DNA from 4 places in the Mesorhizobium sp. M0909 genome. Region 1 is predicted to be linked to each of the others. Evidence: predicted binding sites of a transcription regulator. Region 1 holds the regulator's gene; each other region holds the start of a gene.
The links. The regulator LexA, encoded in region 1, represses DNA repair genes until DNA is damaged. The targets are predictions, from matches to a motif close to TGTTCNNNNTGTGTTCNG.

Region 1 (7,330 bases):
CGCCAGATTAGGCCAAGGCCCAATGTTGCACTGCGAAACACACCTTTCAATGCCAATCTTCTTGGGCCAGTTCGCTAATCGATTTGATCAGCGATCCGCGCCAGGCTTTCCTCGCGGCCCAGCACGGCAAGCACATCAAAGACACCTGGCGAGGTACTTTTGCCGGTGAGCGCGGCGCGCAAAGGTTGGGCCACAGCGCCGAGTTTATGGCCGCCGGCCTGCGCGTAGTCGCGGATCGCGGCTTCAGCCGAGGCGGCAGACCAGTCCGAAACCGTGGCCAGTGCCGCATGAGCGCCCCGCAGGATCGCGCGCGCCTCACCGCTGAGCAGCGCCGCCGCCTTCTCGTCGACCGGCAGCGGCCGCTCGACGAACAGGAATGCAGCCCCTTCAACAAGTTCGACCAGCGTCTTGGCGCGCTCCTTCAGGCCGGGCAAAGCGGCAAGCAGTTGCGCCTTGCGTCTGTCGTCGAGGCGGGCGGCGATTGCCGGGCCGCCTTCGAGATAGGGCAGAGTGGCGATGAAGATGTCGAGCAGCGCCGCGTCGTTCATCCGGCGCATATGCACGCCGTTGAGCGCCTCGAGTTTGGCGAAGTCGAAACGGGCGGCGCCCTTGTTGACATCGCCAATGTCGAACCATGCGATCATGTCGGCAATCGACATGATCTCATCGTCGCCGTGGCTCCAGCCAAGCCTCGCCAGATAGTTGAGCAGCGCCTCCGGCAGGTAGCCCATGGCGCGATAGGCCTCGACGCCAAGCGCACCGTGCCGCTTCGACAGCTTGGCGCCGTCGGCACCGTGGATCAGCGGGATATGCGACATCGACGGCACCTCCCAGCCCATGGCCTGGTAGATTACGGTCTGGCGTGCGGCGTTGGTCAAATGATCGTCGCCGCGGATGATGTGGGTGATGCCCATGTCGTGATCGTCGACGACGACGGCATGCATGTAGGTCGGATTGCCATCCGAGCGCAGAATAATGAAATCGTCGAGATCCTTGTTGGGAAAACGCACGTCGCCCTGGACGCGGTCATGCACCACCGTCTCGCCGTCTGTCGGCGCCTTGATGCGGATCGCCCCCTTGGCGCCGGGCGGCGCCTCCGACGGGTCGCGGTCGCGCCAGCGTCCGTCATAGCGGGGAGGCAGCCCCTTGGCCCGTGCGCTCTCGCGCATTGCTTCCAGCTCGGCAGGCGTCGCATAACAATAATAGGCCTTGCCCATGCGAACGAGCTCCTCGGCCACCTCGCGATGGCGCGGCGCACGCTCGAACTGCGACACCGGCTCGCCGTCCCATGTCAGGCCAAGCCAGGAAAGCCCGTCGAGAATGGCCGCGGTTGCCGCATCGGTGGAGCGCTCGCGGTCGGTGTCTTCGATGCGCAGCAGCATCGTGCCGCCTGTGTGCTTGGCATACAGCCAGTTGAACAGCGCCGTGCGCGCGCCGCCAATATGCAGATAACCGGTGGGCGAGGGGGCAAAACGGGTGACGACCTTATCGGGCATGGAACTCTCAGGCGGGCCAAGGAAGTGGGTTTGCGGACTTTCGCGCGTTGCGCGTTCATGTAGCATAGGAGGTCGAGGGCGCAAGGGGCAGACCCGATGGCTGTGCGAGGCCGTGGTGCGGGCGAGGGCGAGGACGCTGGCAGCGGCGTCAGCGAACGCTTGCTGTTCGCCGCTCCCCTGCCTGTCCTGCCGGCACCGGCATTGCTGCCCGCTCCGCGCTTCGATGCTCCGTCGCTGCCGGCCAGCGACCTAGCAACGGTTCCGGTGCCTGCGTCCGAGCCCATCGTGCGCCTACGCCGGCGTTTCCGCCTCCCGTCACCGTCCCGCATCCGCAACAGCGTAACCTCGGCAGCCGGCCTGGAACTCGACCGTGGCGTCGCCTTCCTGCTGGTGCCGGTGTTCCTCGCATGCGGGGTGGTCGTATATTTCGCGCTGTCGGCGGAGCCAGCCTTTCCGCAGCCGATCGCAATCGTGCTCCTCGCGGCCCTTTGTGCCGTCATGTCGCGGTCATGGCCCAGAACCCGCCTGTGCTTCATGGTGGCGCTGCTCTGCGCGCTTGGCGTGCTTGCCGCCAAGTTCGAGACCTGGCGTGTCGGGACGCATGTGCTCGGTTCTGAAATCTCGACGCGGCTGACGGGTCGCGTCGTATCGTACGAACCCATGGCTAGCGGCCGCATCAGGCTGACGATCGATGTGATCTCAACCGCCAGGCCGACGCTGCGCTACATGCCGGAACGGGTCCGCATTTCGGCGATGAAGATACCGGCTGAGCTGGCCGCTGGTTCCGAGATCGCCGGCTATGTGCGGTTGCTGCCGCCGACCGGCCCGGTGCGGCCCGACAGCTATGATTTCTCCTTCGACAGCTATTTCGCGGGCATCGGCGGCAGCGGCTTCTTTCTCGGGAATCCGAAAGTCGTGGCGTCGGGCAGCATGCCGCTTGCCGCGCGGCTTTCTTCCGCGATCGAAGACGCGCGCGAATCCATCGCCGACCATATCCGCAGCCGCATCGGCGGCGCCGAGGGCGAGATTGCTGCTGCGCTGATCGTTGGCGTGCGCGCCGGCATTCCCGAGGAGATCAACGAAGCGATGCGGCGTACAGGCATCTACCACATCATCTCCATCTCGGGGCTGCATATGGCGTTGGTCGCCGGCACCATCATGGCGCTGCTGCGCGGTGCCTTTGCGCTGTTTCCCGACTTCTCATCGCGACGGCCGGTCAAAAAATATGCCGCCGCCGCCGCGCTTTTTTCGATTGCGGCGTACCTCGTCTTTTCCGGCATTGTGGTGGCGGCCGAACGCAGCTTCATCATGCTGGCGGTGATGCTCATCGCCGTGCTGTTCGACCGGGCCGCGCTCACCATGCGCAATCTGGCGATCTCGGCCATCGCGGTCATCGTAGTGTCGCCGCACGAGGTGGTCGGTCCGAGCTTCCAGATGTCCTTCGCCGCGACGGCGGCCCTTGTCGGCGCCTATGCCGGCTGGTCCGATTACCGCACCGGCAGGGCCACCACGCCGCCGCCCCGGCGATCGCCGCTACGCTTGGCCACTCGAAAGGTCCTGCTGGGCATGGGCGGCCTGGCGATGACCTCGATCATTGCAGGGAGCGCCACGGCGCTTTTCGCCATATGGCATTTCCAGCGCGTAGCGCCGCTCAGCCTGTTCGCCAATCTGGCCATCATGCCTATCGTCTCACTGGTCGTCATGCCCTTTGCCGTGCTCAGCGCGCTGGCGATGCCGTTCGGCGCGGATGGGCCTTTCCTCTACGTGATGGGCAACGGGCTGACGGCGATGATCGCCCTGTCCGGGTGGATCTCCGAGCGCTCGCCGATCGATGCGGTCGGACTGATTTCGCTGAGATCTGTCCTTTTGGTGACGATCGCCCTCGTCATTGCCAGCATGGCGACGACCTGGTTGCGGCTCGCGGCAATTCCTTTTGCGCTCGCTGGCTTGCTAACGACAACGCAGACGCGCGTACCCGACGTATTGATCTCGGAGGACGCACGGCTGGTCGCGCTGCCGATCGGCAGCGGTGAGCTCGCGGTCAACCGGGCACGCCCGAATGAGTTCACCATCGACAACTGGAAACGCGCGCTCACATCAGAGGCTATCGTCGCGCCGGAAACACCTGGAAAGAACGATCCGCAATTCGACATTGCCGATCCGGCCGACCTACCGCCGGGCATGCCGTTCATTTGCACGGACGGTCTCTGCCTCGCCAGGCATCCATCCGGCGCGATCATTGCGCAAGCCAAGGACCGCGATACCGCACGGCCAGCCTGCGCCTTCGCCAGCTTGATCGTCATCGACGACGCCACCGCCCATAATCCCTGCTACTACGACCGGCTGGTCCTCGTCGTCACCAAACGGCAACTGGCGCGCGCGGGAAGTGCGGCCGTCTATTTCGATCCACAAGCGGCAACACGCGCCGAAATCCGCTTCGCCGTCGAAAAATCATACCGGCCCTGGCACGTGCAGCGGAAATTTTCACGCGCGGCGCGCGGCCTGCCGCCATACCGCAGGGCCGACAATCCAAAAGCCGGCACCAAGGGCGCAACTCAGTAGCGGCGGATCAGCCCAACGAGCTTGCCCTGCACCTTGACCCTGTCTGGTCCGAAGATGCGCGTCTCGTAGGCCGGATTGGCGGCCTCCAGGGCGATCGAGGCGCCCTTGCGGCGGAACCGCTTCAGCGTCGCTTCCTCCTCGTCGACCAAGGCCACCACGATCTCACCGGGGCTCGCCGTATCGGCGTTGCGGATGATCACCGTGTCGCCGTCGAAAATGCCAGCCTCGATCATCGAATCGCCTTTGACCTCGAGCGCATAATGCTCGCCGCCCATGATCATATCCGGCGGCACCGAAATCGAATGCGTCTGGTGCTGGATAGCATCGATCGGCACACCAGCGGCGATGCGGCCCATTACCGGGATCGAAACGGCGGCGACGACATCATCGTCATTGCCGGCTGCAGGGACGCGCGACGATGTCGGCTTGCCCTGCCGAGGGGCACCTTGCCCAAGACTGCCCTGGATGACACTCGGCGAGAACTTGCGTGCCGCATTGAGGCCGGGGGCGATCGAGTCAGGCAGGCGTAGTACCTCCAGCGCACGGGCCCGGTTGGGCAAACGGCGAATGAAGCCGCGCTCCTCCAGCGCCGTAATCAGTCGGTGGATTCCGGATTTGGAAGCCAGGTCGAGCGCTTCCTTCATCTCGTCGAAGGAAGGTGGGATACCGCTTTCCTTCAACCTTTCGTGGATGAACATAAGCAGTTCGTGTTGTTTGCGTGTCAGCATAGCGACCCCCAACAGAATCAGAAAACAAACCCAGAACAGACACTATCTGTTCCAGTTGTGTTCCGCAACTGTTTAAAGTTTAATGAATACGTTAAGGCTCGGGAAACAAACGACGTCCCCTACCGGCGTACCGTATTTTCGCCGCCGCGAGCCTCATCGCCTTGATTCTGCTTTCGTTTGCGCCCTTCTGGCGTCCCGGAAGGGCGCATTGGCATCGGCCGTCCGCCGGCAAAGGGCACGGAAGTGAACCCCTATCGAATGTGCGGTTTGGTCAATGCACCGTGAACGAAACGAACTCAAAGCGCCAACCTCGGGGTTAAGTCCCGGTTTCCACCGCCTGCTGCTTCTCGCCGGTGGAGCCTTGCTACGCGCTACCCGGTAATGGAAGAACAGTTGATGCGTGTCCGGCGTTGCGTTGGATTTTGGGGGAGCAGGCAAATCATGACGGGAATTCCCGATCTCGTGGCCGTAAAGGCGATGGATGCCGCGGATCCGCTGGGCGCGATACGTGACCGCTTTGTGCTGCCGCAAGGAGTGATCTATCTCGACGGCAATTCGCTAGGAGCTGCTTCACGTGCCGCTTTCGATGAACTGTACAAGGCCGCGACCGAAGAATGGTCGCATGATCTCATCCGCGCATGGAACACGGCCGGCTGGTTCAACATGCCGCTTGAACTTGGCGACCAGCTCGGGCGCCTGATCGGCGCCGCGGCCGGCCAGACGGTGGTCTGCGACACGACGTCGGTCAACATCTACAAGCTGTTGCACGCAGCCATGGCCATGCGACCGGAGCGGCAGGCCATCGTCGCCGAGGGCGATAGTTTTCCGACAGACCTCTACATGGCGGAGGGTGTGGTTTCGACGCGAAAAGATGCGCTGCTGCACCTCTCGGGGGTCGACGCGCCGACCATTGAGGAGCTGATCGACGAACGCACCGCCGTGGTGCTGGTCAACCACGTCAACTACAAATCGGGCGAACTGCGCGACATGCCGGCGCTGACGCGCAGGGCCCAGGAAGCCGGGGCGATGATCGTCTGGGATCTCTGCCACACCGCCGGCGCGATGCCAGTCGAACTCGACAAAGCCAACGCCGATTTTGCCGTTGGCTGCACCTATAAATATCTGAATGGCGGCCCGGGCGCGCCTGCCTTCATCTATGCGGCTGAGCGGCATCTTTCCGATATCCAGCAGCCGCTCACCGGCTGGTGGGGCCATGCACGGCCCTTCGCCTTCGAGCCAGGCTATGCGGCCGGCACCGGCATCCGCCGGTTTCTGTGCGGCACCCAGCCGATCCTTTCGATGCGCACGCTGAAGGGCGCGCTCGACGTCTGGGACGATGTCGACATGACTGCGGTGCGCAAGAAGAGCATCGCACTGGCCGATCTGTTCATCGAGCTTGTCGAGGCAAAGTGCGGCGCTTACGGGCTAACGCTCGAAAGCACGCGCGACGGGGAAAAACGCGGCAGCCAGATTTCATTCATGCATGAGCATGGCTACCAGATCATGCGCGCGCTGATCGAACGTGGTGTGATCGGCGATTTTCGCGCGCCATCGACCATGCGCTTCGGCTTCACCCCGCTCTATGTCGGCTATGCCGATGTCTGGCAGGCCGTCGAAGTGCTTGAGGACATCCTGCGCACCGGTGCGTGGAAGGATGCGCGCTTCGCCATCAAGGCGGCTGTCACTTGAGATTCATGCGAGAGCTGGAATCGTGAGGCTGGCGACGACGCGCCGCGCGATGCTCGCGGCTAGGTTGCAAGGCCATATTGCAAGGGAGGGCGCCGGGTGTTCGAACGTCACATTGCCGATTGGGACAACGCCTATGCCAACGGCGCCAACATAGCCGGCAGCGATCGCTGGCCGGCGGCCTGGGTCGAGCCCGCGCAGGTTTTCCGCGAGGCGCTTTCGACCGAGGGCAGGGCGCGGCTCGACCTGGCCTATGGCGATAACCCACGCAACCGGTTCGATCTTTTCCTGCCGGCCACCAAGCCGAAGGGGGTCGTGGTGTTCGTCCATGGCGGCTACTGGATGGCATTCGACAAGAGTTTCTGGTCACATCTTGCCGCGGGCGCTGTTGATCGCGGCTATGCAGTTGCCATGCCGTCCTACACGCTCTGTCCGCAGATACGCATTGGCAGCATCGTCAAGGAAGTCGGCGCGGCGATAGGCAAGGCGGCGGCGATGGTCGCAGGGCCGCTGATGCTGACCGGGCACTCGGCCGGCGGCCATCTTGTTAGCCGGATGGTTACCAGGACGACGCCGCTGGCGCCCGAAGTGGTCCGGCGCGTTCGTCACGTGGTGTCGATCTCGGGGGTGCATGATTTGCGCCCGATCATGCGCACCGGCATGAACGAGACGCTGGCGATCGATGAGGCCGAGGCGCAGGCCGAAAGTCCGGTGCTGCTGCGCCCGATGGAAAAGGCCCGCCTGACCTGCTGGGCCGGCGGCGGCGAGCGCGCCGAATTCCTGCGCCAGAGCGCGTTGCTGGCCAACATCTGGATCGGCCTGGGTGCCGCGACCAGCTCCGTAGTCGAGCCCGACCGG
Region 2 (7,330 bases), on a different contig from region 1:
ACAGTAGCGATAGCAAGGCACAACAGGCTGGATGAACGGCTGGCGGTCATCGCCGCACTATAGTGCATAGTGCCGTGATGGCGGCAAGACCAGATCGATGGCGCTGAAATTGCGGGCGCTCAACCGCCTCGGTTGCGTCCGCCGGCCCGGCTCGTTCATGCGGCCTGCTTGCGAGTGTCGAAAACATGGTCGACGAGTCCCCAATCCTTGGCCTCCTGGGCGGTCATGAAAAAGTCGCGGTCGAGCGTGCGTTCCACTTCTTCGTAGGTGCGGCCGCAATGGTGGGCGTAGAGATCGGTCATGCGCCGCTTGGTGCGAAGGATGCCCTCGGCATGGCGCTGGATATCGGAGGCTTGGCCCTGGAAACCGCCGAGAGGCTGATGCAGCACGATGCTGGTGTTGGGTAGCGCGATACGCCGCCCTGGCGTGCCCGCCATCAGGAGAAACGAGGCCATCGAGGCGGCGAAGCCCATACAAACGGTGGAGACCGGGCAGCTGATATACTGCATCGTATCGTAGATGGCGAAACCGCTGGTCACCACGCCACCCGGCGAGTTGATGTAGAGCGAGACCTCCTTGTCGGGATTGTCGGATTCCAGCGACAGAAGCTGGGCGCAGACCAGCGCCGAGGTGCCGTCGTCGATCGGCCCGTTGATGAAGACGATGCGCTCGCGCAGCAGCCGCGAAAATATGTCGAAGGCACGTTCGCCGCGGCTCGACTGCTCGATCACCATCGGCACCAAATTGGCAAGGCCGCTCATCGTTATCTCCTTTGACTGTCGTCGTTCAGGCCGCGCGCATAAAGAGGCGCGGGGTGTTTGCGGCGTTCTGCTTGTACTTGGGAGTGCGCGCTTCAAACGAAAGTCGGCAACCGGCGCCTGCGATCGCGATCTCCGGCACTGCTGCCCGAGCAAAACCATCATGGACGATGCGCAGATGCGTGCCGCCGGAAACGGTGCGGTCGAGCGTAAAGGTGACGATGCTGTCCACTGGGCTATCGTTCATTGGGCTGCCCACCGGGCTGTCGGGCGGCACCTGCGTATCGCCGGGCGCCGGCCGCTCCCGCCAGGAATAGCGCAGCAGCCGTCCGGGATCCGCGTCGAGGATTTCGCACTCGATCGGCGCAGCCGGCGCTTTAAAGGCAAAGCGGTTGCCGACCTTTGGTTCAATGTCGTTTGGCATCATCCAGGCCGCGAGCAGGTCCGGCACTGTCAGCGCCCGCCACACTTTTTCCGGCGGCTCGGCCAACTCGCACTCGAACTCGATCTTGTCTGCCGCCATTTCCGCGCGTTCTTTGCCTCGGCTGGTCATTGGTCCATGTCCTTCAAAACCGTCTTGAGCCTTTCGATGCGCTCTGGCCAGAACGCGCGGTAGCGTTCGATCCAGCCGAGCAGCGGCGCAAGCCCGTTCGGATCGGCGCGATAATAGGCATTGCGGCCGGCCCGGCGTTCGACCACGAGGCCGGCACCTCGCAGCACCGCGAGATGCTGCGATACCGCCGGCTGCGAAACCGGCATGCCATTACGGAGTTCCGATACCGTCATCTCGCCGTCGGCGAGCCGCTCATAGACGGCGCGACGCGTTGGATCGGCCAGTGCCCGAAAAATCTCTGCTTCGATCATTCCAAAAGCATAAGTCGATACTTATCGGTTTGGCAAGTCGCGTTTTTAAGACAGGCAGTGTTTTTTGCGACGAGCGAGATTTTACAAACGCGTCGGAAGCCAGCGTCTCACCATGTCTGGAGATCCGTTAAACGTTGCCTCAAAAACTGGTGACGCGAGCACGGCATGAATATGAAGCAGTTCGGAGCCGACGTTTCGGAAGCCATGTTGCCTGTGCGCGGCAACAACAAGCGACTGTCCGGCAGTCAAGACGAGATGCTCGTCATCGATCCACATCTCGGCCCTGCCGGCGATGACGGTAAGCACTTCCTCGACCGGGTGCCAATGTGTCGGGGCGCCAACCGCAGGTTCGACCCATTGTTCAAATATGCAAAGTTGAGTTGCGCCGTTGCAGGCCGAGACATGCATGCGGGTCTTTACTCCCGTCCGCCATTCTTCTTGCGGCTGATCGTCATGCTCGACCATCTTCATTGAGTTCGCCTCGATCTCCGGGTTCGTGGAAGTTCGACGCCAAGACACTACCTGTTACTGACATCTATTGACAGTGCAGGACCTTTAACCTAGAACGAAAAGAGAACAAAAAACCTTGTGGGAAAAGGCAGCCACAGCAGGCAGGGATTATCCATAGTCTGTAAGGTGCAGCGACAGAAAATCTGGTTTCGGATGAGCGCGGAGAAGTATCATGGCGGGTAGCGTCAACAAGGTCATTCTGGTGGGCAACCTCGGTGCGGACCCTGAAATCCGCCGCCTGAATTCGGGTGACCCGGTCGTCAATATCCGCATCGCGACGTCGGAAAGCTGGCGCGACAAAACATCTGGAGAGCGCAAGGAAAAGACCGAGTGGCACAATGTCGTGATTTTCAACGACCAGATCGCCAAGGTGGCCGAGCAGTATCTGAAGAAAGGCATGAAGGTCTATGTCGAGGGCCAGCTGCAGACGCGCAAATGGCAGGACCAGACCGGCAATGACCGCTATACGACTGAGGTTGTGTTGCAGAAATTCCGCGGCGAGCTGCAGATGCTCGACGCACGGGGCGAGGGCGGCGGCCAGGTCGGCAACTATGCCGGTGGTGGTGCGAGCCGCGGTTCCGATTTCGGCCAGTCAGGCCCGGGCGAAAGTTTCAATCGCGGTGGCGCCAACAAGGGCGGCGGCGGCGGTTCATCGCGCGAGCTGGACGACGAAATCCCGTTCTGATTTCTCGGGGCGGACTGCCCTTGCGGCGAAAAGCGCCAGCACCTTGGCCACGAAATGGCGTCCCGAAAATCGGTCTTGGATTTTCGGGACGTTATGCGTTTGAGCGGTGAAAGGACGTATCAAGTGAAAGCAAGGGTCAAATGGGTGGAGGAGCGCACTTTTGTTGGCGAGTCCGCCAGTGGGCACAAGCTGGTGCTAGGCACGGCGTTCGGGCCGGAGGGCAAGACGCCGGGGCCGAGCCCAATGGAACTGGTGCTGATCGGCACCGGAGGCTGCTCGGCCTATGACGTGGTCCATATCCTCGAAAAGGGGCGCGAGGCGGTCGAAGATTGCGTGGTCGAACTCGATGCCGACCGTGCAGAAGCCGATCCCAGGGTGTTCACCCGCATTCACATGCATTTTGTCGTCAAGGGCCGGGCGCTGTCACACGACAAGGTGAAGCGGGCGATCGGGCTTTCGATCGAGAAATACTGCTCGGCCTCGGCAATGATGGCCAAGACTGCCGAGATTACCCATGACTTCGAAGTCATTGAAACGACAGCGAAGTAGGGCAGTTCCTAGGTCGCCATCAGCGCCTTGATGCCGTCGGCGACGAACTGTATGGCGAGCGCCGCCAGGATGACGCCGAGCAGCCGTGTCAGGATCGAACGGCCGGTTTGGCCGAGAATACGGTCGATGCGCTCTGACAGCACGAACACCAGGTAGGTGATGACGAGGCAGATGGCGATGATGCCGACAAGGGCTGTCTGCGCGCCAAAACCCTGAAACGAGCTTGAGAGCAGGACGGTCGCCGAAATCGCGCCGGGACCCGCAATCAGCGGGATCGCCAGCGGAAAGGCGGCGATGTTGTGGATCATGTCCCTGGTGATGGCGACGTCGCCGATCTTCTCCTTACGGTCCTGCCGGCGCTCGAACACCATTTCGAAGGCGATGAAGAACAGCAGAAAGCCGCCGGCGACGCGGAAGGCCGGCAGGGTGATGCCGAAGACCGACAGGATCGACGCGCCGGCGATTGCGAACAATGCCATCACCAGGAAAGCGATGATCGAGGCGCGCACGGAGACCTGGTTGCGCTCCTCGCGGTTCATGCCGCGGGTCACGGCAAGGAAGAGCGGCGCGAGGCCGGGCGGATCGATCGTCACCAGTATGGTGACGAAGGCGTTGAACAGGCTGTCGAAGCTCGGCATGCTGACCCTCCCCGCCGGCAACGCCGGTTAGCGGGATTGGTAGAGCAAAGCGAAGCCAGTGGAAACCGTGCGGATCAGGGGCTGGCGGTGCGGCGCGCCAGAAACTCGACTTCGAGACGCCAGGTGGCGCCGTCGTCATACGAACGCTCGCCCAGCCAGCGGAAGGAATCTCCGGTGATCCGGGAAAAGCTCCAGCGTACCGAAGGGCCGGTGCCGTCTGCGCCTAATTGGACGATCGTGTCGCCTTCGACGCGGCCCAGCTGGCGGCTGTAATACTGGTTGCGCGGGTCGCTCCAGAAGATGTGCCAGGCGTCGACGCCTGGGTCATAGACGCGCAACGTCGTGCCATAGAAGGTCCATTTGCCGAGCGAAGGGGAGGAACCAGCGTCACGAGCTGGCAGGATCCATACGTCCTGGATCGCGCGGCCTTCAAGCACCCAGCCGAAATGCACCTCGCCGCGCCCGGTCAGCACCTGACCGTCTTCGAGATGGCGCGTGGCGTCGAACGTCCAGGCGCCGACGAAGCGGCCGTAAAGGTTCAGTTTCTCGGCAAGGGCCGGTGTGGGCCCATCGCTGTGCAGGGCCTTGGCAAAGGAATTGGACATGGCTTCGCTCTCATCTTGTCAGGAGACCGACAAGCATAGAGGCCGGCAGGGGTTCTGCGCTTGGGAAAAATTGCTATGTTTGGGCGATGACGACGAGCGCGCATAGGCTGGCGTCGGGCCGAGGCTGGCAGGTGTCGGATGTCATCTGCACCGCCAGCGCCGCTGACAGGCCATTCGAGGAGGAGCATCGGGATTTCTGCGTTGCTGCCGTAACCAGCGGCACCTTCCGCTATCGTGCCCGCCAGGGCACGGCGATGCTGGCGCCGGGCGCGCTCCTGCTCGGCAATCCCGGCACATGCTACGAGTGCGGGCACGAGCATGGCGCCGGCGACCGCTGCCTCTCCTTCCATTTCGGACCGGCCTGCATGGAGCGGATCGTCGCCGACGTGCCGGGCGCCAAGACGTTCGATTTCAGCACGCCGCACCTGCCGCCCTTGCCGGCGCTGGTGCCGCTGCTCGCCGAAGCGGAGGCGGCGCGCGAGATGGCCGACACCGGCGCGTTCGAGGAACTCGCCCTGCGCATTGCCGGTGCCGCGGTAACAGCGGCTTGCAGCGCAACGGATCGGGGACGGACGCCGAGCCGCCGTGACCAGAAGCGTGTTGCCGAAGCGGTGCGGCGCATTGAAGTCGATGCCGACCGGCCGATCTCGCTTGCCGAACTCGCCGACGAGACCGCCACAAGCCCTTACCATTTCCTGCGCACCTTCCGGCACGTTGCCGGTATGACGCCCTACCAATTCCTGCTGAGAACGCGGCTGCACAGGGCAGCCGTGCGGCTGCGGACGTCAGATAACACAATTTCGGCGATCGCCTTTGCGGCGGGATTCAACGATCTATCAACCTTCAACCGCCGTTTCCGGCGGCTGATGGGCGAGGCGCCGGGTACTTATCGCGCCCGCCGGCGACGCCGGTGAACGGGTGCCACGGCCATATCGTCGCAATTGGTGTATCCTTTTGAATTTGCCGCTAAAAACCACATTGGAAAACTGCCGCGATTGTTGGAGTTTCGGGCCGGCTTCCTATATAAGCACCAAGTGATTCCTGATTAGATTGTGATCCGATTTGACTGACCAAAAGACACCGCGCGGCGCCGACGGCGGCCCCACCGGCATCGAGCCGATATCCATCATCGAGGAGATGCAGCGCTCTTATCTCGATTACGCCATGAGCGTGATCGTCAGTCGCGCGCTGCCGGACGTGCGCGACGGCCTCAAGCCGGTGCATCGCCGCATCCTCTACGCCGCCTATGAGAGCGGCTATCACTGGAATCGTAAATATGTGAAATCGGCACGCCCGGTCGCCGACGTGATGGGTAAATACCATCCGCACGGCGACGCCTCTATCTACGACGCTTTGGTGCGCATGGCGCAGGACTGGTCGCTGCGCGTGCCGCTGATTGACGGGCAGGGCAATTTCGGCTCGATCGACGGCGATCCGCCCGCGGCGATGCGCTACACGGAATCGCGGCTGACCAAGGTCGCGCATGAGTTGCTGGAAGACATCGACAAGGACACCGTCGATTTCCAGGACACTTACGATGCGTCGGGCAGCGAACCGAAAGTCCTGCCGGCGCGCTTTCCGAACCTGCTGGTCAACGGCTCCGGCGGCATCGCCGTCGGCATGGCCACCAACATCCCGCCGCACAATCTGGGCGAGGTCTGCAACGGCGCCATTGCCCTCATCGACAATCCAGCGATCGACCTTCCGGCGCTGATGGAGATCATTCCGGGACCGGATTTCCCGACCGGCGGCATCGTGCTTGGCCGTTCCGGCATCTACAGCGCCTATTCGACCGGCCGCGGCTCCATCGTCATGCGCGGCCGCGTCAACGTCGAGGCGCGCGGCAACGACCGTGAATCGATCGTCATCACCGAGGTTCCCTATCAGGTGAACAAAGCGTCGATGATCGAGAAGATGGCCGAACTGGTGCGCGACAAGCGCATCGAGGGCATTTCCGACATTCGCGACGAGAGCGACCGCCAGGGTTACCGCGTCGTCATCGAACTGAAGCGCGACGCCGTCGCCGACGTCATCCTCAACCAGCTTTACCGCTTCACTCCGCTGCAGACGTCCTTCGGTGCCAATATGGTGGCGCTGAACGGCGGCAAGCCGGAATTGCTGACGCTGACCGATATGCTGAAGGCGTTCGTCGCCTTCCGCGAGGAGGTGATCAGCCGGCGCACGAAATTCCTGCTGCGCAAGGCGCGCGACCGCGCCCATGTGCTGGTCGGCCTTGCCATCGCTGTTGCCAATATCGATGAAGTCATCAAGCTGATCCGCAGCGCTCCGGACCCGCAGACGGCGCGCGAGCAGTTGATGGAGCGGCGCTGGCCTTCGGGCGACGTGGAATCGCTGATTCTTCTGATCGACGACCCGCGCCATCGCATCAACGAGGACGGTACCTACAATCTCTCCGAGGAGCAGGCGCGCGCCATCCTCGAACTGCGCCTGCAGCGCCTGACCGCGCTCGGCCGCGACGAGATCGCCGACGAGCTGAACACGATCGGCGACGAGATCAAGGACTACCTGGACATCCTGTCGTCCCGCGCCCGCGTCCAGCAGATCGTCAAGGACGAGCTCATCGCCGTGCGCGACGAGTTCGGCACGCCGCGCCGCACCGAGCTCGCCGAGGGCGGGGCGGACATGGAAGACGAGGACCTGATCCAGCGCGAGGACATGGTCGTCACGGTCAGCCATTCCGGCTATATCAAGCGCGTGCCG
Region 3 (7,330 bases), on a different contig from region 1:
CTGGCCGAGACCGCCGGCACCTCGATCCTGAGATCGATGCGATCGAGCAGCGGGCCGGAAATGCGTGCCTGGTAGTCGGTGCGGCAGCGGTCGCCGCGCAGGCAGCGATAGCCCGGCTCGCCGGCCATGCCGCAGCGGCACGGGTTCATCGCCGCGACCAGCTGGATGCGTGCCGGATAAGTGACGCGATGATTGGCGCGCGCGATCATGCAGTCGCCGGTCTCCAGCGGCTGGCGCAGCGCATCGAGCGCCTGCGGCGAGAATTCGGGAAACTCGTCGAGGAACAGCACGCCGTGATGGGCGAGCGAGGCCTCGCCCGGCCGCACGCGCAACCCGCCACCGACCATCGCCGCCATCGAGGCCGAATGATGTGGCGCGCGGAACGGCCGCCGGTCGGTGAGTTTTCCTTCCCCGAGCTCGCCGGCCACCGAGGCGATCATCGAGACTTCGAGCAATTCCCTGGGTGCCAGCGGCGGCAGGATCGACGGCAGCCGCTGCGCCAGCATCGACTTTCCCGACCCCGGCGGCCCGACCATCAAAAGATTGTGGCCGCCGGCGGCCGCCACCTCCAGCGCCCGCTTGGCGGTCTCCTGGCCCTTGATGTCGGCAAGGTCGGGCAGGTCGCGCGCCGCGGCATGGATGCCGGCTTCCGGCCGTGACAGAACCTGCGTGCCGCGAAAATGATTGGCGATGGCAATCAGGCTGCGCGGCGCCAATATGTCGAAATCCTTGCCGGCCCAGGCCGCTTCCGGCCCGCAGGCGAACGGGCAGATCAGACCCTTGCCTTCGGCATTGGCGCCGATTGCCGCCGGCAGCGCGCCGGCCACCGCGGCAATGGTTCCGTCGAGCGACAATTCGCCAAGCACGACATAGCCGGCGAGCATGTCGCCCGGAATGGCGCCGAGCGCCGCCATCAGCCCGAGCGCGATCGGCAAATCGTAGTGGCTGCCCTCCTTCGGCAGGTCGGCGGGTGCCAGATTGACGGTGACCTTCTTCGACGGCATCGACAGGCCGGATGCATGAAGTGCTGCCTGCACCCGCTCGCGGCTTTCGGCTACAGCCTTGTCGGCCAGCCCGACGATGTGCATGTTGACCTTGCCCGGCGCGATCATCACCTGCACGTCGACCGGCACGGCCTCGATGCCTTGGAAAGCAACCGTGCGAACCCGCGCCACCATGTCTTCACCCCGGATGCGGCTTTTGCCCCAAGCCTTTGCGATCATGCCGCGAACGGCGTCACCGGAGACAACCACAGATTTCCGGCGAAGGCAAGAACATTTGGGGAACGGCTGAACGCAACGGCTGCGATGGTTTGCAACGCGGCCGCTCGCGAAGCGAGGCTAGCTGCGCTTCTCCTCCACCGCATTCCAGAACAGGCTGGCGATGTCGGCGCCGCCGAAGCGCTGCACTTCGCGTATGCCGGTCGGTGAGGTCACGTTGATCTCGGTCATGTAGTCGCCAATGACGTCGATGCCGACAAGGATGAAGCCGCGCTCCTTCAGCGAGGGGCCGATGCGGGCGCAGATCTCGCGTTCGCGTTCCGTCAGCTCGGTTTTTTCGGCGCGGCCGCCGACATGCATGTTGGAGCGCGAATCGTGCTCGGCCGGCACGCGGTTGATGGCGCCGACAGGCTCGCCGTCGATCAGGATGATGCGCTTGTCGCCAGCCCGCACCTCCTTGAGGTAGCGCTGCACGATGTAGGGTTCGCGGAACATCTGGCCGAACATTTCGAGCAGCGAGGCGAGGTTGCGATCGGCCTCATGCAGGTGGAAGATGCCGGCGCCGCCATTGCCGTAGAGCGGCTTGACGATGATGTCGCCGAACTCCTTGCGGAAGGCGGCGACCTCGAGCGGATCCTTGGTGATCAGCGTATCCGGCATCAGGTCGGGAAATTCGGTGACGAAGATCTTTTCCGGGCTGTTGCGCACCCAGGCCGGGTCGTTGACCACCAGCGTCTTCGGATGGATGCGCTCGAGGATATGCGTGGTGGTGATGTAGTTCATGTCGAAGGGCGGATCCTGCCGCAAAAGGATGACGTCCATCTCCGATAGGTCGGTGCGGACTTCTTCGCCTAGCGAATAATGATTGCCCTTCTCGTCGCGGACCTGCATCGCCTCGATACGGGCAAACACCTTGCCATCGCGCAGCGACAGCCGGTTGGGCGTGTAGTGGAACAGCTGGTGCCCGCGCCGCTGCGCTTCCAGCGACAGCGCAAACGACGTGTCGCCGGCAATCGACACGGTGGAGATATGGTCCATCTGGACGGCGACTTTCAGGGGCATGGCAGCTCTCCGGCGCACTTGGGGCGATCCACTTGGATGCACAAAGTACGCTCCAACACTTTGAATCCATGCATCGTGTTTTCCGAAAATCGATTCCGATTTTTCGGGCCGATGCACCGACGAGAGCGATATAAGGAAATCGGCGGCCTCTGCCAATCGGCCAAGGTCATGATGAGGCTGCGCTTCGCTTGGCGCAGACCCCAATGCGATGTGCCTTCAGCGGTCGAAGACCAGCTTGGAATAGCCGAGGAAGGACAGCGCCATGGCAACCAGTGAGGCGACCGCAAGGGCGGCGAGCGGCGGCACCATCGGCAGCGCGAACAGCATGGCGCAATAGACGAGATAATTGACGAGGCTGGTGGCAATGCCGACGCCGCCATAGCGTGCGCTCTCTTGCGCGACGCCGCGGCTGGAAGGCGAGAAGGTCAAATGGCGGTTGATCAGCCAGGTGACGGACAGGGCAAAACCGATCGAGATGATGCGAGCCGCGAAGGGTCCGAGCGGCGCTATCGCCAACACCAGCCAAAGCGCCGCCGCGTCGGCGACGAAGCCGATGCCGCCGGCGACAATGAAGCGGGCGAGGCGTCCCATTTAGGGCTCTAAGCCGCCCGCGGGGTCTTGCGCGGTCCGGTCTTCAGAGTCGCGAGCGCACTTGCGCGTTCGCGTTCGATGCGGCCGGAAGGCATCGACAGATAGAAGATGCGCTTCTGCTCGGCCCGGCCGCGCGACACCGAATCGAGGATTACCCCGGTCACCGCCGCCAGCATCGACAGCAGCAGCAGCCCGACCGACAGCACCCACGTCGGCATGCGCGGCACCAGCCCGGTTTCGGCGAACTCGATCAGCACCGGCGCCATCAGAAACAGGCTTGATGCCAGGAAGAACACCGAAAAAGCGCCGAAGAAACGCAGCGGCTGCGTCTCCTTCATCAGCATGGCGAACATCCACAGGATCTTCGCGCCGTCGCGAAAGGTCGATAGCTTCGACGAGGAGCCTTCCGGCCGTCGGCCATAGTCGAGCCCGATCTCGCTGACCGGCAGTTTGAGTTGCGAGGCGTGCACCGACATTTCGGTCTCGATCTCGAAGCCGCTGGAAACCGCGGGAAAGCTCTTGACGAAGCGCCGAGTGAAGGCGCGGTAGCCGGAGAAGATATCGGTGAAGTCGGAACCGAACAGCCGCTTGTAGAGGCTGTTGAAGATGCGGTTGCCGAAGGCATGACCGGTCCTGCCGCCATCGTCGGTGACGCCGCGCCTGGTGCCCACCACCATGTCGGAGCGCTCGGTCAGCAGCGTGTTGATCAGTTGCGGCGCGTCCTCCGGCGTATAGGTGCCGTCGCCGTCGGCCATCAGGTAGATGTCGGCCTCGATGTCGGCGAACATGCGGCGCACGACATTGCCTTTGCCCTGGCGCGGCTCGCGCACCACGATGGCGCCGGCGGCGCGGGCTCGGAGCGCCGTCAGGTCGCGCGAATTGTTGTCGTAGACATAGATCGCGGCGGCAGGCAGCGTTTCGCGAAAGCGCCGCACCACTTCGCCGATCGTCAGCTCCTCATTGTAGCAGGGCAGCAGCACGGCGATGCTCGGCTCATGGCGCACGTCTTGTGGCATTTTCGTCTCCGGATGCCCCGTGAGGCCCCTGACCGCGCAAACGCCGGCCTCGCTCGGGCGGCTTTACTATTTATTGAAGCTGTTAAGGCTAGGTTTAAGCCGCCCCGTATTCCTCCAAAGGTCCTGATATGAGCACAGCCGACGATGGCGCCTCCATTTGGAGGTCCGATATCGCGCTGGCGCTGCTTGCCACGGTGCTGGCACTTGCCGTCAATGCCTTTGCCGGCTTCCCGGCACTGACCAATGCCGGCGGCGACAACGACAATCTGCTGCGCCTCGTCGAAGTTCGCGACATGCTCGCCGGCCAAAGCTGGTTCGATCTCCACCAGTACAGGATGGGCCTGGAAGGCGGCTTCGTCATGCATTGGTCGCGGCTGGTCGATGCGCCGATCGCCGCCATCATCATCGCCGTATCGGCCCTGACCGGCAGCGCGGCGCTTGCCGAGAATGTCGCGCAAGTGCTGTGGCCGGCGCTGCTCTTCTGCCTGACCGTATTTTTCACCGCCCGCGCCGCACGCAGCTTTGCCGGTCACGGCGCTGTGCTGCCGGCTGTCGTCGTCGGCGCCGCCGCACTGCATTTCCTCGGCATTTTTTCGCCTGGCGCGCTCGATCACCACAATATCCAGCTGATGCTGAGCATGGCCAGCCTGAGCTTGTTGCTTGAAGCGCCATTGCGCAAGGCGGCGGCATTGCTCTCCGGCCTATGCGCCGGGCTGATGCTGGCCATCGGTATGGAAACCGCGCCATACGTTGCCACCATCGGCGCCTATGTCGCCATGCTGTTTGCCCTCGACGTCAATGGCGAGAGGTCGATCGCCAGGGATTTCGGCCTCGGCTTTGCCGGCATCTCCGCCCTCGTTTTTGTCGTCACCATTCCGTGGTCCGCTTGGGGTCAGGCGCAATGCGACGCCTTCTCGGCCGTGCAGTTCGTCGTCGCAGCGATTGCCGGAACCGGCCTTGCAACCATAGCGTCGATCGAGCCGGCCGGCCGCACGCGCCAACGGCGCATCGCCTCACTTGGCCTGCTCGCCATGCTATTGGGCGCTGTCGTCGTCTTGTTGTTCCCACAATGCCTGGCAGCGCCCTACGCCAACCTCGATCCGCGCCTCAAGGAGCTGTGGCTTGATCACATCGACGAGGCGCAGTCGCTGTTCAAGCTGCTCGCTGAAGATCCGGCCGGGGTGGTGGCGCGCTATGCCACGCCGCTCATTGCGCTCGTGCTGATGGCGCTTCGCCTTGGCCGCGGTGGCTGGCGGCGGCAGGACAGCCTTGTCGGCGCGCTGCTTGTCGTGGCCTTCATCGTCAGCGCCTGGCAGGTACGCGGTTCGACATTCTCGATCGCCTTCGCCGTCATTCCGCTTGCCGCCTGGATTGCCAAATGGCGTCAACGGGCCGAGGCCAGCGCGTCGCGCGGTGTGGCGCTGCGCATGGCTGCCGTCTGGCTGGTTTCGGTGAATGCGGTCTGGACTGGGGCTGCCGCGGCGACCTCGGTAGCCTTCGAAGACAGCAACACCACGGCGGATAATGGCGACGGCACCGATGTCGCTTGCCAGCGCAAGGCCTCCTTTGCGGCGCTCGGCCGCCTGCCCGGCACCACCGTGCTGGCAATTTCCAATCTCGGATCGCCTATCCTGGCCTATTCCGGACATCGCGTCTTCGCCGGGCCTTATCATCGCAATGTCGCCGGCAACCTGCTGGCGCTCGATGCCTTCCTTGGGTCCGATGCCGATGCCAAGACGGTCGTCGCGGATCATAACGTCGGCCTCGTCGCGCTGTGCCCCGGCAGCGCCGAAAGCAAGCTCCTCGCCGCCAAGGCGCCGGCAGGCTTTCTTGCCGGGCTGATGCGCGGCAGCGTGCCGGAATGGCTTGCGCCGGTTGCCGGGACCAGTGGAGCCGCCGTCGAATTGTACCGCGTCCGGCTGGGCGGCTGATCGATCGGCGGCGCGTGCGGCCTTTTGTCGGACATAAGTCGCGCCAATCCACTCTTTCGCCCTTGCCCGCCCGACACGGCTGGATAGGATGCGCGCCGGCCGACCGAGATCATTGGACCGGGAGAGAATTTCATGATGCCATCGGCACGCTTTGCCGACCTCGAAGGCGCTTCGGTGCTGATCACCGGCGGCGGCTCCGGCATTGGTGCTGCCTTGACCGAAGGTTTTGTCCGCCAGGGGGCAAAGGTCGCCTTTATCGATATCGCCGACCGTCCGAGCCTGGCGCTGGCCGATCGGTTGGACAAGGAGCTCGGCCGGCGGCCGTTCTATCTCAAGACCGACATACGCGACATCGAGGCATTGCGGGTATCAATCGCCAAAGCCGCCGAGGCGCATGGCGACGTGACCGTGCTGGTCAACAATGCCGCTCAGGATGACCGTCATGCCGTCGAAGACGTCACGGTCGAGTTCTGGGACAACAACCATGCCATCAACCTGCGCCCGCATTTCTTCAGCGCACAGGCGGTGGCGCCAGGCATGAAGCGGGCCGGTGGCGGCTCGATAATCAATTTCACCTCGACCTCGTTTCTCATTAACCATCCCGATATGCCGGCCTATACCGCCGCCAAGGCCGGCATCGTCGGCCTCACCAAGGGTCTCGCCGGCAAGCTTGGTGCCGACGGCATTCGCGTCAACGCGATCGCGCCCGGCTGGGTAATCACCGAGCGGCAGAGAAAGCTCTGGGTCACCGAAGAGGCGCTCGCCGCCCACGTCGCCAAGCAGTGCATCAAGCGTGTGATGCAGCCGGAAGACATTGTCGGCACCGTGCTGTTCCTGGCGTCGGATGCTTCACGCATGCTGACCGCGCAGATGCTGATCGTCGACGGGGGGTTCCTGTGATCTCACCGAGCAAGGCAGCTTCCGTCGCGGCCGTCGACTGGGGCACCACCCGCATGAGGGTATGGCTGCTCGACGGCACCGGCGACGTTCTCGCCGAGCGGCGCGGCGATGACGGACTGATCACCGCTCAGGCTAAAGGGTTTTCGTCCATTCTCGAAGGGCATCTGGCCGCCATGGGCGCACCCGAAAACCTGCCGGTCATCATTTGCGGCATGGCCGGCTCGCGCCAGGGCTGGCTGGAGGCGCCCTATGTCAGCGTTCCCACGCCAATCGGCGCTATCCTGGCCGACGCTGCCCGCATCCCCGGCCAGCGCCGCGATATCCGCATCGTGCCCGGCCTTGCCCAACGCCTCGCCGATGCACCTGACGTCATGCGCGGTGAGGAAACGCAGCTTGCCGGAGCCGGTTTGCCGGCAAAGGGACGTCACCTCGTCTGCATGCCCGGCACCCATTCGAAATGGGTGCTGGTCGAGGACGGCTCCGTTGCCGGGTTCGGCACCTGGCCGACCGGCGAGCTGTTTTCGGTGCTCGCCGCGCACTCGATCCTGCGCCATTCGCTGGGCGAGCCGCCGCAGCCGGTTGCCGCCGAAAGTCCGTTTTTTCGGGACTG
Region 4 (7,330 bases), on a different contig from region 1:
CAGGCCGGCCAGCGGCAGCGCCATCACCATGATCAGGATGGCAATGACGACCGTGGCAAGCCGTGGCCGCCATTTGCTGCCAATCCATTTTCGGGCGCTCAACTCCCGCATCGGCCGAGCCGGAAGCCGACGCCATGCACGGTCTCGATCGCATCGACACAGCCGATGGCCGCGAGCTTGGCGCGGATGTTGCGGATATGGCTATCGACGGTGCGGTCGGCGACGTGGATGTTGGCGGCATAGGCATTGGCCATCACCATATCGCGGCCGAGCACATGCGCCGGCCGCGCCAGAAACCCTTTCAGGATCGCGAATTCGATCGAGGTCAGCGCCAGCGGCTTGCCGTCGAAGCTGGCTGTATGGCTTGCCGGCACCAGCGCCAGTCTGCCATGAGAGAATTGCCGGTCGTCGGCTGGTTCGGGCCCAGGCCGGGCGCGGCGCAGGATGACGTTGACGCGGGCGACCAGCTCGCGCGGGCTGAACGGCTTGGTGACATAGTCGTCGCCGCCCATTTCCAGCCCCAGTATGCGGTCGATCTCCTCATCCCGCGCGGACAGGAACAGCACCGGCACGTCGGATGTGTGGCGAAGCCGCCGGCACACTTCCAGCCCGTCCATTTCCGGCATGCCGATATCGAGCACGACAAGATCGGGAGCACGGCGTTCGATCGCCAGCAAGGCAGCTGCGCCGTCCGGCACTGCCAGCGTTTTCATGCCGGCCTTTTCGAGCGCGAAGCAGATGATTTCGCGAATGTGCGGATCGTCGTCGGCGACCAGAATGTGGTGCGGCATCAACTCAGCGGCCCGGCATGAAGGGTTCGGACATCGGAGGAACCACAAACGGGCCACGCCTGTCGAGGGCGCGGTTGAGCCGCCAGTCACGAAAGCTCCAGCCGCGCCAGTTTTCCTGGCCGGCGCGGAAGCGTGCTTCGTCCTGTGCATACCAGCCGGCGAGTTCGCGGATGGAGGCATCCTGCGCGGAAACCGTCCTGCTCTGGTGCTGGACGAAACGATCGAGTGCCGGCAAGGCGCCGGGCCCGAGCGAGCGCAGGTACCAGACGTCGAGCTGGGTGCCTTGGCCGGTCATTTCGAAGGAATGGTCGACATTGTAGTTGGCGATCAGCGCGGCAAAGTTGATGAACGAGCAGGCATAGAGCGTCGCCGATAGCGTCAGAAGATTGGCGGAAAGCAGCCATTCGTTGGATTTTCCGCGCGCGATGCGGGCTATGATCAGGGCAAGGCCCGCCGCCACCAGCCCCATCCAGACGAAGGCGGCGACACGCCAGTAGGTCAGCGCATAGATGCCGATATAGAGATCGAGCCGCAGGATCGACGAGATCACCAGGAGGATGTTCTGCGCCACCCAGGCATAGACCAGCCGGCGGATGAGCGGATCGCCGGAGGTCGCGCTTCCTGGCCTCAGCGCCGCCAGCACGAAGCCGGCGGCCAGCAGCGCCGTGACGATCAGCGGGTAGGCGCCGCGATGCGCGTAGGCGGCATAGGTCAGCCCGTCGGGAAGCGCGATGCCGCCCCACAGATAGGTGGCGTCGAGTGTGCTCTGCACCACGAACAGGATGTTGAAGACGACGAGCGCGCGCAGGATAGCGGCCTTGCCGAAGACGATGTCCTCGATCGTCGTCCTGGTGGCCGGCGTCGCCGCTGCGCTGGCTGGCGACACCCTGCGGCGGCGGAGAAACCGCGGCAGGCGCGGCCGCAGAAAGGCCCATACGCCGACGAGCACGAATAGCCAGAAGGCAAGACGCGGCAACTGCATGAGGTTGAGCAGGGCGAAGAGGTCAATCAGCGAAAACCAGTATTCGATGACCGGATTGGCGGCGCCGAACAGCGCGAGAAACACTGCGCCGAGGCTCAGCGGCATGACCCAGACGGCGATCGCCGCAAGGCGCACGCGCCGCCGGCCAAGCCGCCGCGCCGCCGTGCGCCAGCGGAAGAAATCCAGGACGAGCCGAAATGGCGTTGCAAGCAGGAACAGCGAGAGTTGGCCGGCAATGCGGGCAAGGCCGGGCCGCAGCCGTCCGGCCAGTGAAAGCACGAAGACGGCCATCGCCGCCAGCGCAATGGAGACGGACAGTGCGCTGACATTTTCCACGAGCGGCAGCAGCCCCGCAAGCAGCGCAACCGGCTTGAACAAGAACTTGCCATCGTTGAAGACGCCGAGAGGATGGAGAGCCATGCTCGCCGCGGCAATCGCAACGCCGAACAGGAAAAGCGTGATGCCCGCCGGTTGGCCATAGAAGAAGAAATCGGCCAACGCGACGAGCAGGACGGCAACGCCGAAGCGGCTGCAATAGCTCGGCGCCGCCGAGAGGAATGCTGTCATGATCGGGCTTTCTCGGCGGCTTTGATGCGGCCGGTGGTCAGGGATTTGCGGACGAAAGGGAGGAGGGTTGCCAAAGTCTGGGGCGGATCGACGAGCCACCAGCTTTCGCGGCGAAGCCGGTACGGCACGGACCAACGGGAGTTCGTTTGCTCTTGCATGCCGCCCTTGTCGCATTCTGCCGGGTGGCAAGCGGGGCGGAGACGAGGAGATTTTCCGAAACTACGTGCAGTTTTTATGCACGGCTTGCCTCGGCTGGCTGCAGGCGGCATAGATCGAACATGATCACCGAAAGCTACCGCCCGCGCCGCTCGGTGCTTTACGTTCCGGCCTCGAACGACAAGGCGCTGGCCAAGATCCCGTCGCTGACCTGCGATGCCGTCGTCATCGATCTCGAGGACGCCGTCGCCCCGGCCGATAAACTTTCCGCGCGCGAGAAACTGGCGGCGATTTTCGCCGGCCGTTCCAACCGGAGCTGCGAGATGATGGTGCGCATCAATGCGCTGTCGAGCGAATGGGGCGCCGACGATCTGCTGGCCGCGGCAAAATGCATGCCCGGCGCCATCCTGCTGCCCAAGGTCGACACGCCGCGCGACATCCTCGAGGCCGGCGACGTGCTCGACGATAATTTTGCGCCGGACGAGGTCAAGCTGTGGGCGATGATCGAGACGCCCAAGGCGCTGCTCAATATCGGGCCGATCGCCGAGCTCGGCCGCGACCCTGCCTCGCGCCTGGTTTGTTTCGTTGCCGGAACGAACGACCTAGTCAAGGACACCGGCATTCTCGCCACGCCCGATCGGCGCTATCTCGTGCCATGGCTGATGCAAATGGTGCTCGCGGCGCGTGCCGGCGGCCTCGACCTGCTCGATGGCGTCTTCAATGATTTTCGCGATATGGACGGGTTTGCGCGCGAGTGCGCGGAAGCGGCCGCCATGGGTTTTGACGGCAAGTCGCTGATCCATCCAGCCCAGATCGAGGCGGCGAACCGCGCTTTTGCACCGACGCCTGACGCATTGGCCGAGGCGCGCGCGATCAAGCAAGCCTTCGCGCTTGCCGAAAATGCCGGCAAGGCGGTGATTGCGCTGAACGGAAAAATGGTCGAGCGGCTGCATCTGGCGCAGGCCGAAAAACTACTGGCGAAGGCCGCCGCTGTTCGCGCATGATTATCGTAACTGACAACAGGATTGAAGAATGAAACTCTACCGCTTTCTGTCCGGCCCGGACGATGCCAGCTTCTGCCACAAGGTGACGGCGGCGCTGAACAAGGGCTGGCACCTGTTCGGCTCACCGACCTATGCCTTTGACAAGGAAGCCAAGACCATGCGTTGCGGCCAGGCGGTGGTGAAGGACATCGAGGGCCAGGAATACGGCCCCGACACCAAGCTCAGCGATTGGTAAGCTTTGCAAAAGCGCCGAAGCAGGGTGTGTTGAGATTCAGGTCAGGCCGCGCCGGAGTCGAAGACGGGCGCGAAGCGACCAGACTGGGTGGTTTCCGAGAACCGGAGCGGAGCGTACTTTTGGGTACGTGAGCACCGGAAGCGCAGGAAACCGCCGTTCGCAGGCCGGCATCACCTGAATATCAGCACATCCTACTCCGCTGCCTCTTCGATCTTCTCCATATCGTCGTCCGACAGGCCGAAATGGTGGCCGATCTCGTGGATCAGCACATGGGTGACGATGTCGCCCAGCGTTTCCTCGTTCTCGGCCCAGTAGTCAAGGATGGCGCGACGATAGAGCGTGATGCGGTTCGGGCCCTCGCCGGTCTGCGGATTCCAGCGCTCGGCGATGCCGCGCCCCTCGAACAGGCCGAGCAGGTCGAAGGGAGTTTCCAACGAAAGGTCGTCCATGATCTCGTCGGTCGGGAATTCGGCGATCTGAATGACGATCTCGCCGGTCAACTTGCGAAAGTCCTCCGGCAGATGGGCATAGGCCTCCAGCGCCAGGAGGTCGATTTCCTCCATCGTTGGCGAAAGCTGGTCGTGCCAGATGCGTGTTTGGTAGATGCGAGCCATGCTTTGTCCCTTTGATCCCGGCATATAGGCTTTCGGGCCGGACTCGGCAAATGGCCAGGCTGGGGTGACCGTGCCACGCCCCCCACTAGAGGAATAAATTCCCCATGACTCCGCTTGACTCTTTGGCCGGCCTCTGGAATCTATAAGAACATAACAGGAACAATTGTGAGTGGAAGCTGACCGTCATGGCGACAAGCGCCGTGGCGCGGGAGACTGTTTTTGCCCTGCGCCGCCAGATCGCGAAGATCGAGGGAACGCTGTCCGAGCGTCTGGAGGCGTCGGCCGGCGCAGCCCCCGTTGATGCGGATGTCAGCCCCCAGACTCTGACATTGCCTCGAAATCTAACTATTGTCCGGCGCGGCCTCGCCGTGGCTTCGCAGGATGCGTTTTTGTCCACCGGCGCGGAACGCCTCGATGCTGCGCTGAGCGGTGGCCTGCCGAAGTCGGCGCTGAGCGAGTTTCATGGCGCCGCGACGCGCGATGCCGGGGCCGTCGCCGGCTTTGTGCTCGCGCTCGTCAGCCTGATCCTCAGCCAGGGCCCGCGACTGCCGGTGCTGTGGATCGGCACATCCGAGGTTTTCCGCGAGGCCGGCTTCCCTTACGCCAGGGGGCTTCACGCCTTTTTCGGCATCGAGCCGGAGCAATTGCTGTTTTCCGAGGCGCCAAGGCTGCTCGATGCGCTGTGGGTCGCCGAGGAGGCTGCCCGGATGACGGCGCTGGCCGCTGTCATCCTCGAAATCCGCGGCAGCCCGCAGCGGCTGGATCTCACCGCGACGCGGCGGCTGCACGCCCGGGCGCAGAGTGCCGGCCGGCCGCTGTTCCTGCTGCGCCAGGCCGGCGAGCCCGAACCGACGGCAGCGCCCGTCCGCCTCATCCTGTCGGCGGCACCGGCGGCAGCGCGCCAGACAATCGCCGGGCCGCTCGCCGGCTCGATCGGCCGGCCCGCCTTCACCGTCAGCATCGGCAAGAGCCGCACGGCCTTGCCCGGACAATTCACACTGGAGTGGAACCCCGATGAACGCATATTCGAAGAAAGACGGGGCGAGCAAGGAAGGTCTCAGGAATCGGCCCCAGAACGGCCAAAGAATCCTGTCCCTGTGGTTTCCGCATCTCGCCGCCGAGAGGATCCTGCGGCAGCGTCTGGGGCGGTCCTGGCGTTCCCGGCCGTCGGATCACCTGCCGCTGGTGATCAGCCATCGCCAAGGGAACGCCCAGCGCATCGCCGCCCTCGACGAACGGGCTGAGGCGCTTAATCTGAAACGCGGCATGGGCATAGCCGACGCATGCGCCATGCATCCCTCGATCGACATCGCGGAGGCCGATCCGGAGGCCGACCGGCGCCTGCTCGAAGGCCTCGCCGACTGGTGCGACCGCTATACCCCGCTGGTGGCGCTCGACGGGACCGACGGCCTCTATCTCGATGTCACCGGCTGCACGCATCTTTTCGGCGGCGAACGCTCGATGCTGGACGATATCCTGTCGCGTTTTTTCCATCAGGGCTTCGATGTCCGCGCCGGGCTTGCCGCCACACCTGGTGCTGCCTGGGCGGCGGCGCGGTTTGCCGGCGACCGCATCGTGCCCGATGGCGAGGAGGAAGCGCTTCTCGCGCCCATGCCGCTGGCGGCGCTGCGCATCGACCCGGAGGTCCGCGCCAGCCTCGAAAGCGTCGGCCTGCGCACGGCGGGCGCCGTCATGGCAGCACCGCGCGCGCCGCTGGCCCGCCGCTTCGGCGCATCGCTGCTCTTGCGCCTCGACCAGGCGCTCGGCCGCCTCGACGAAGCCGTGTCGCCGCGCCTGCCGGTGGCACCGCTTTCGGTCGAGCGTCATCTTGCCGAGCCGATCATGTTGACCGAGGACATCGAGCGGCTGACCGGCATGCTGGCGGCCACCTTGAAGAGCGATCTCGAGCGTCGCGGCGAGGGCGCAAGGCGGCTGGCGCTGCTGCTTTTCCGCGTCGATGGCGGCGTCAGCCGCATCGCCGTCGGCACCTCGCGGCCTCTGCGCGAGCCGCGGCTGATCCAGAAATTGTTCCACGAAAGGCTTGCCGCGCTCGAACGGGATATCGACGCCGGCTATGGCTTCGATCTCGTGCGCCTTTCGGTGCTGACCGCCGCCGCCTTCGACATGCAGCAGGCAGACCTTGCCGGCGAGACGAGCGACGACGGTGCCGATATCGCGCTTTTTGCCGACCGCATTCGCGCCCGGCTCGGCGAAGGCGCGGTCTTGAAGCCGGTTGCCGTCGAGAGCCATTTGCCGGAGCGCGCCGTTGCCACCCTTCCCTTCACGGAGGCGCCGCAGAGAAGCTCGCCGCCGAAGCAGCCGGACAAGGCGAAGGACGCTCCCACGACCGTCTTCCAGCCTGAGCGACCGATCCGGCTTTTCCGTTCGCCCGAGCCGATCGAAGTGCCAGCCACCGAAATGCCGGAAGGCCCGCCTTTGAACTTCCGCTGGCGGCGCGCGCTCTACCGGGTCGCGCGCGCCGAAGGGCCGGAGCGCATCGCGCCGGAATGGTGGCGAGAGGCGGCGGGACGAGAAGATGCCCCGACCCGGGATTATTTCCGCATCGAGGATGCCGACGGCCGCCGTTACTGGCTCTATCGCCAGGGCCTTTACGGCGCCTCTCAAGTCCCGCCGCGCTGGTACATGCATGGGATCTTCGCATGAATGCGCTGACGGCCATCCCCTATGCCGAATTCGGCATCCAGTCGAACTTCTCGTTCCTGCGCGGTGCCTCGAAACCGGAGGAGCTGGTGGTCGCGGCAAAATTCCTCGGGTTTTCGGCGATCGGTCTCGCCGACCGAAATACGGTGGCGGGCGTGGTACGCGCCTGGCAGCAGGCCAAGGTGGAGGGTGTTTCCTATCATCCCGGCTGCCGCCTGGTTTTTTGCGACGGCACGCCGGACATCCTCGCCTACCCGCAGGACCGCAAGGGCTGGGGGCATCTCTGCCGCATGCTGACACAGGCCAATCTGCGCGACGAG

Region 2: NKH83_RS20495 (single-stranded DNA-binding protein) is a predicted target of LexA. The motif match lies at 2,184-2,201, and genes of this name have one in related genera.
Region 3: NKH83_RS08070 (YifB family Mg chelatase-like AAA ATPase) is a predicted target of LexA. The motif match lies at 1,271-1,288, and genes of this name have one in related genera.
Region 4: NKH83_RS07280 (ImuA family protein) is a predicted target of LexA. The motif match lies at 4,494-4,511, and genes of this name have one in related genera.

What each region holds. Positions count from the first base shown of each region.
Region 1 is NZ_JAMYOA010000012.1:2,435-9,764, forward strand. It holds gene gltX (glutamate--tRNA ligase) at 75-1,496, opposite strand; gene NKH83_RS19025 (ComEC/Rec2 family competence protein) at 1,593-4,058, shown strand; gene lexA (transcriptional repressor LexA) at 4,052-4,786, opposite strand; gene kynU (kynureninase) at 5,228-6,475, shown strand; gene NKH83_RS19040 (hormone-sensitive lipase) at 6,572-7,330, shown strand, end outside.
Region 2 is NZ_JAMYOA010000013.1:106,199-113,528, forward strand. It holds gene NKH83_RS20470 (hypothetical protein) at 1-50, opposite strand, end outside; gene NKH83_RS20475 (ATP-dependent Clp protease proteolytic subunit) at 156-761, opposite strand; gene NKH83_RS20480 (SRPBCC family protein) at 787-1,311, opposite strand; gene NKH83_RS20485 (ArsR/SmtB family transcription factor) at 1,308-1,622, opposite strand; gene NKH83_RS20490 (cupin domain-containing protein) at 1,704-2,093, opposite strand; gene NKH83_RS20495 (single-stranded DNA-binding protein) at 2,305-2,817, shown strand; gene NKH83_RS20500 (OsmC family protein) at 2,941-3,366, shown strand; gene NKH83_RS20505 (MarC family protein) at 3,375-4,004, opposite strand; gene NKH83_RS20510 (hypothetical protein) at 4,079-4,609, opposite strand; gene NKH83_RS20515 (helix-turn-helix transcriptional regulator) at 4,696-5,523, shown strand; gene gyrA (DNA gyrase subunit A) at 5,672-7,330, shown strand, end outside.
Region 3 is NZ_JAMYOA010000004.1:275,495-282,824, forward strand. It holds gene NKH83_RS08070 (YifB family Mg chelatase-like AAA ATPase) at 1-1,178, opposite strand, end outside; gene gshB (glutathione synthase) at 1,341-2,282, opposite strand; gene NKH83_RS08080 (GtrA family protein) at 2,499-2,873, opposite strand; gene NKH83_RS08085 (glycosyltransferase) at 2,882-3,889, opposite strand; gene NKH83_RS08090 (GtrA family protein) at 4,018-5,820, shown strand; gene NKH83_RS08095 (SDR family NAD(P)-dependent oxidoreductase) at 5,953-6,720, shown strand; gene NKH83_RS08100 (2-dehydro-3-deoxygalactonokinase) at 6,720-7,330, shown strand, end outside.
Region 4 is NZ_JAMYOA010000004.1:107,333-114,662, forward strand. It holds gene NKH83_RS07250 (ATP-binding protein) at 1-111, opposite strand, end outside; gene NKH83_RS07255 (response regulator) at 99-791, opposite strand; gene NKH83_RS07260 (DUF4153 domain-containing protein) at 796-2,340, opposite strand; gene NKH83_RS07265 (HpcH/HpaI aldolase/citrate lyase family protein) at 2,622-3,500, shown strand; gene NKH83_RS07270 (DUF1737 domain-containing protein) at 3,529-3,735, shown strand; gene NKH83_RS07275 (metallopeptidase family protein) at 3,927-4,349, opposite strand; gene NKH83_RS07280 (ImuA family protein) at 4,535-5,593, shown strand; gene NKH83_RS07285 (DUF6504 family protein) at 5,535-7,013, shown strand; gene NKH83_RS07290 (error-prone DNA polymerase) at 7,010-7,330, shown strand, end outside.